2 linked regions of the Xanthobacter dioxanivorans genome follow. The protein of the gene in region 2 interacts with the protein of the main gene of each other region in a pairwise test. Links are inferred from orthologs where the notes say so. Each region holds a gene or a part of one and is shown on either strand. Other genes may lie near its edges. The genes, in order: cysE and cysK.

Region 1 (3,179 bases), 2.8 Mb from region 2 along the record:
ATATGGCATGGCGGGCGCGCGCAACGAGGTATCAAGATCAGGATTGGCAGGGTCCGGGGGACCTTCTAGTTTCCCCGCCACGCCCAAGGCACCCGCCCCCATCGTGCCCCGAGAAGATCCGTCATGCCTCATTTCGATTCCGCCGGTGTCGACATCGCCTATTTCGACACCGGCGCGGGCGATCCGGTCCTGCTGATCCACGGCTTTGCCTCCTCGAAGGAGATCAACTGGGTCGGCCCGTCCTGGACCAGGACCCTGCTGGACGCCGGCTACCGGGCGATCGGCTTCGACCATCGCGGCCACGGCCAGTCCGAGAAGCTCTACGAGCCGGCGCAGTACCACACCCGCCTGATGGCGGAGGACGCCAAGCGCCTCCTCGATCATCTCGGCATCGAGCGGGCGGATGTGATCGGCTATTCCATGGGCGCCCGTGTCGGCGCCCAGATGGCGCTGCTGTTCCCGCAGGCGGTGCGCTCGCTGATCCTGGGCGGGCTCGGCATCCACCTGGTGGACGGCGTGGGCCTGCCCCAGTCCATCGCCGAAGCGCTGGAGGCGCCGCGCCTCGACGACGTCCAGGACCCCATGGGCCGCATGTTCCGCGCCTTCGCCGAAGCCAACAAGGCCGACCTGATGGCGCTCGCGGCCTGCATCCGTGGCTCCCGGCAGGTGCTCACCCGCGAGGAAGTGGCGCGCATCTTCCAGCCGGTCCTGGTGGCCGTCGGCACCCGCGACGCGGTCGCCGGGGCCGCCCAGCCGCTGGTGGACCTGCTGCCGGACGGAACGCTGCTCGACATTCCCAACCGCGACCACAACCCGGCGGTGGGCGACAAGGTGTTCAAGGCGGGGGCTCTCGATTTCCTGGCGCGACGGCCCTGACATGCGTTGCCGGAACCTCTCCCCTTCCCTCCGCTTGTGCTAGAAAGGGGTCAAGTTCGAGATCGCAGGAGGCAGGAATGCCGCAGTCACCCATGCCCGTTTCCCTGGCTGAAGAGTTTGCTCCGAAGCTCACCAAGGTCGGGACGGAGCGCTGGCACGACGTGGTCGATCCGGTTTGGGCGCGCCTGCGCAACGAGGCCGAGGAGGCGGCGGAGCGCGAGCCCGTGCTCGCCGGCTTCCTCACCGGCGCCGTGCTCGGCCAGCCGACCCTCGAGGCGGTGATCGGCGAACGCATCGCCGCCCGGCTTGACCATCAGGACGTGCCGGGCAGCGCCATCCGCGCCGCCTGGCTGGAAGCCATCCTCCGCGACAAGACCATCTCCCAGGCCCTGCGCGCCGACATCCTGGCGGTGGTGGACCGCGACCCGGCGGCCACCCGCACCCTGGAGCCGGTGCTGTATTTCAAGGGCTTCCACGCCATCCAGACGCACCGCCTCGCCCACTTCCTGTGGGAAAACGGCCAGCGCGACTTCGCGCTCTACCTGCAGAGCCGCGCCTCCTCGGTCTATTCCGTGGATATTCACCCCCAGGTTCCCCTGGGCCGTGGCATCTTCCTCGACCATGCCACCGGCGTCGTCATCGGCATGACCGCGGTCATCGAGGACGACGTTTCCATCCTGCAGGGCGTGACCCTGGGCGGCACCGGCAAGGAGACCGGAGACCGGCATCCGAAGATTCGCCGCGGCGTGCTCCTCGGCGCCGGGGCGAAGGTGCTGGGAAATATCGAGGTCGGCCGTTGCGCGCGCGTGGCGGCCGGCTCGGTGGTGCTGAAGGCGGTGCCGCGCAATACCACCGTCGCCGGCATTCCCGCCAAGGTGGTGGGCGAGGCCGGCTGCGCCGAGCCTTCCCGTTCCATGGACCAGATGTTCGAGGACAATATCTTCGCCGGTGCGGATATCTGACGCCTCCGGCCCCGCGGCGACTTGAACGCGGGCGCCCCGGCCGCCATAAGGCGGTCCTTCGTTCCCGTGGAGGAGACCACTCTTGGACAAAACCGAGCTCGAACGCGTTCAGCGCTATTTGCGGACGCTCTTTGGCAATCCGCAGATCAAGATCGTTGCCTTCCCCCGGTCCAAGGATTCCGCAGAGGTCTATCTCGGCGAAGAATCCATCGGCGTCCTGTCCAAGGACGAGGAGGACGGCGAGCTCTCGTACAATTTCAACATGGCGATCCTCGACATTGACCTGGAGTGAGCGGCGACCTGGAGTGAGCGGCGGGAGCGACCGGCGCGGTCCACTCCTTGGCTCCTCCGGACGAAAGACATCCCCCGGACGCGCGGGGGATGAGAAGGGGGACGAGAGCCGCGCCGAGTGCGCCCCGCCCCGCATCACGCCGCCAGCCCCCGCGACAGGTCCTGCGCCTGACGCTCGAACAGGCGACGGTAGAGGCCGCCCTCCCGGCGCACCAGGGCATCGTGGTCACCCTCCTCCACGATCCTCCCCTTGTCGAACACCAGCAGGCGATCGAGCGAGCGCACCGTCGACAGCCGGTGGGCGATGACGAGGGTCGTGCGCCCCACCATCAGCCGCTCCATGGCCTCCTGGATGGCTGCCTCCGACTCCGAGTCCAGGCTGGAGGTGGCCTCGTCCAGGATCAGGATGGGCGCATTCGCCAGGAAGGCGCGGGCGATGGCGACACGCTGGCGCTCGCCGCCGGAGAGCTTCACGCCCCGCTCGCCCACCAGCGTGCCGTAGCCGCGGGGCAGGCGCTCGATGAAGTCCGCCGCATTGGCGAGCTCCGCCGCCCGGCGGATCTCCGCGAAAGAGGCATCGGGCCTGGCATAGGCGATGTTCTCCTTCAGCGAGCGGTGGAACAGGATCGGCTCCTGCTGCACCACCGCGATGGCCCGCCGGAGCGAGGCCTGGGTGACCCCGCGCACGTCCTGCCCGTCCACGGTGACCCGGCCGGCGGACACGTCGTGCATGCGCTGGATGAGCTTCACGAACGTGGTCTTGCCCGAGCCGGAATGGCCCACGAGGCCCACCCGCTCGCCGGCCTCGATGGCGACGGACAGGTCGGTGTAGAGCGGCTTCGTATGGCCGCCATAGTGGAAGGTGACGTGCTCGAAGGCGATGCGCCCCGCCTCCACCTTCACCGGCGCCGCGTCGCTGGCATCGGCGATGGCGACGCCCTGATGGTGGATCTCCACCAGTTCCTCCAGCTCGTTCAGCGAACGCTGGAGATTGTGCACGTGCATGCCGATGTCGCGCAGGTAGGAATGCACGACGAGGTAGGTGGTGAG
Region 2 (3,206 bases):
GGCCACCCGTGCTCGCGCTCCACCAGCTCCAGGCCCTTCAGGAAGCAGCAGACGTCGAGGAGCACCCCGGACAGCTCCGGTCCCACCGCCGTGACCGCTCGGGAGACCCGGAGCTTGGCCGTCAGCACCATGTCGCTGAAGGTTTCAGGGGTGCCCGATCCGGCCACCTCGGTCCAGCGGCTGGTCACGCGCGGGGTGAGCTGGGCGCGGGTGAAGTCCGCCCGCAGGCGTTCGCCGGCGGTGAGCTGGGTGGCATCCACCAGGGATCGCCGCGCCAGCCAGGCGAGGGGGCTTTCCGCGAGATTGCGCGCGGGCGAGGTCTCCGCGCCGGGGCGGGAGGGGGAGGTGCGCCGGGCCATTCCTCAGCGCTCCATGACCCAGCGCAGGCATTCCTCCATCCGGGCCACCTTGCGGTCGAAGGCGGCCTGGTCGCGGAGATCCTCGATGCGGCGGCAGGCATGGGCGACGGTGGTCCGGTCGCGGCCGAAGGCGAGGGCCACTTCCGTCTGGGTGAGCCCCAGCGCCACATGGGCAAGATACATGGCGAGCTGTCGGGCGGCGGCCACCGGGGCGGTGCACCGATGCCGCGCCAGCAGCACCTCGACGCTGACGCCGGTGGCGGCGGCGACGAGGGCCGTGATCACCCGGTAGGACGTCCGCGAGCCGGTCGCGAGGTCCGCGCCGCAAGGGCCGTCGGCATCAGCGGACGCGCCGACGGAGGGAGAGGATACGAGATGATGCATGAAACCCCTCGTTGTAGGGAAATATTCCTACACGCATCATGCGAGTGTTCAAGGGGAGGGGGATAGATCCTGGCGGGCCATGCCCGGAGCCTTCAGGAAAGATATAATAATCACAACAAATTACTGGTATTCAGCCGAGCTCAGGGGTGGCGCGAAAGTAGGATTTTTATCCCCTGCACCGTGCGGCGGGCGAGCATGCCGGCCTCACGGGAGGCTCGATCATGCAACCTTTGGACATGCGCCATCCGCGCCTCCTCGCATTTCGCTGCGAGGAGGCGAAGGAGCAGGTGCTGCGGCAGCTGCCGGGGCTGGTGCTCTTCTGCGGCTGCCCGGCCGGCATCGCCCGGGCGCTGCGCCAGGCGCGCAAGGCGGCGCGGGCGGGGGATGCCGCCTACGACCCGGTGCGCCACGCGGCGCTGCTGCGCCTGGCCCGGCTGGGGACGCGGGCCGGCGTGGCCGGGCCAGGGAAGGCAAAGCCGCCGCCCGCGTGAGCCGGCGGCGGCCCGGCCTCAGAGACCCTCGAACAGGGCGGTGGAGAGGTAGCGTTCGGCGAAGGAGGGAACGATGGCCACCACGGTCTTGCCGGCCATGTCGTCGCGCACCGCGATCTCCAGCGCCGCGGCCACCGCCGCGCCGGAGGAGATGCCGCCGGGAATGCCCTCGTAGCGGGCCAGCGCCCGCGCCGTGTCGAAGGCGGTCTGGTTGCCCACCGTCACCACCTCGTCGATGATGGAACGGTCGAGCACTTCCGGAATGAAGCCGGCGCCGATGCCCTGGATCTTGTGCGGGCCGGGAGGGCCGCCGGACAGCACCGGGGAATCCTCGGGCTCCACCGCGATCATGCGCAGCGACGGCTTGCGCGGCTTCAGCACCTCGCCGATGCCGGTGATGGTGCCGCCGGTGCCGACGCCGGCCACCACCGCATCCACCTTGCCGTCGGTGTCGTTCCAGATCTCCTCCGCCGTGGTGCGGCGGTGGACCTCGGGGTTCGCCTTGTTCTTGAACTGCTGCGGCATCGCCGCCTTGGGCAAGTCGGCGATGAGCTGCTCGGCGCGCGCGACGGCGCCCTTCATGCCCAGGTTGGCCGGGGTCAGCACCAGCTCGGCGCCGAGCAGGGCCAGCATCTTGCGCCGCTCCACCGACATGCTCTCGGGCATCACCAGGATCAGCCGGTAGCCGCGCGCGGCGGCGACGAAGGCGAGGGCGATGCCGGTGTTGCCGGAGGTGGGCTCCACCAGGACGGTGTCTTGATCGATCGCCCCGGCCTTCTCCATGGCATCGATCATGGCGACGCCGATGCGGTCCTTCACGCTGGCGATGGGATTGAAGAATTCGAGCTTGGCCAGGATTTCGGCCTTGGCGCCGCGCAATTGCGGCAGGCGCTTGAGGCGGACCAGGGGCGTGTTGCCGATGGTCTCTGTGATGGAATCGTAGACGCGGCCGCGTCCCGGGCGCGGGAACGCGGCAGGCACGATCTTTGCGGCAGCTTCGGCCATGGGCGATCTCCTCTTGTGTGGCCGCCGGGTCGCGCGACGCGCGATCCGCTTGTAAATGGCGATATCGATTAAAGGCGAAAGCGATCAGATGGCGAAATCGATGCGATCGTGCTCGGAGCCATGGCCCTTTTCATCCGCCGTGCGGCAGAGATCCTCGAGGGTCACGCCGTCGAGGGCGGTGTCGAACGTGTCCTCGGCGAACGCGACCGCCGGTTGCACCACCTCGGTGACGAGGGGGGGCAGGACGATCTCCTTCTCCTCCTCGGCGCCTTCGACCACGCGGACGATCTCGGCCACCGAGACCCGCCGGCGCTCGCGCGCCAGTTCGTAGCCGCCGCGCGGCCCGCGCACGCCCTTGAGGACGCCAGCATGGACGAGCGCCTGGAGCACCGGTTCGAGCCGGCGGGGCGGCAGGCCGTGGCGGGCCGCGAGCGCCTTGGCGGCCACCGGCGCCCCTCGCGCGTGCACGGCCACGTCGACCACGGCAGCGATGGCGAGGAGGCTCTTGTCGGATAAACGCGGCATCTGAATGTAGCTATTTCTTTAATAACGGCATCCCGAGGCCTGTGGAGCCAAAACCACCGGAACCGCGTGCAGTTTCGCTCAAATTTCCGGATTCTTCCAGCATTATTTGGCAGACCGGCGCCACCACGAGCTGGGCGATGCGCATCCCGCGCGCCGCCTCGAACGCCTTCGGGCCGAAATTCACCAGCAGCACCAGCACCTCGCCGCGATAATCGCTGTCCACCGTTCCCGGCGCGTTGAGCACCGTGACGCCGTGGTTGCGGGCAAGGCCCGAGCGCGGCCGCACCTGGCCTTCGTAGCCCTCCGGCAAGGCGAGGGCGAAGCCGGTGGGAATGGCGGCGTAGCCCATGGGCGCGATGACGACCGGCGCATCCGCCGGCGCGGCGCATACGAGGTCGAGCCCCGCCGCGCCGGGCGTCGCATAGGCGGGAAGGGGAAGGTC

The links.
Region 1: the proteins of cysK (region 2) and cysE interact in binary tests that used the Escherichia coli proteins (3 or more experiments, as listed by UniProt). The link is inferred for Xanthobacter dioxanivorans from one-to-one orthologs.

What each region holds. Positions count from the first base shown.
Region 1 is NZ_CP063362.1:3,729,283-3,732,461, reverse strand. The notes cover bases 30-2,895. They hold cysE (serine O-acetyltransferase), read left to right. Parts: upstream 30-953; coding sequence 954-1,838; downstream 1,839-2,895. Other genes in these bases: EZH22_RS17385 (ABC transporter ATP-binding protein), read right to left, coding at 2,265-2,895; EZH22_RS17390 (DUF3126 family protein), read left to right, coding at 1,921-2,130; EZH22_RS17400 (alpha/beta fold hydrolase), read left to right, coding at 124-876. Also shown: more of EZH22_RS17385, read right to left, coding at 2,896-3,179.
Region 2 is NZ_CP063362.1:887,370-890,575, reverse strand. What follows is about bases 247-3,139. They hold cysK (cysteine synthase A), read right to left. Parts: upstream 2,240-3,139; coding sequence 1,253-2,239; downstream 247-1,252. Other genes in these bases: dut (dUTP diphosphatase), read right to left, coding at 2,775-3,139; EZH22_RS04285 (RrF2 family transcriptional regulator), read right to left, coding at 2,324-2,764; EZH22_RS04295 (hypothetical protein), read left to right, coding at 965-1,234; EZH22_RS04300 (helix-turn-helix domain-containing protein), read right to left, coding at 363-743; EZH22_RS04305 (DUF6456 domain-containing protein), read right to left, coding at 247-359. Outside these bases: more of EZH22_RS04305, read right to left, coding at 1-246; more of dut, read right to left, coding at 3,140-3,206.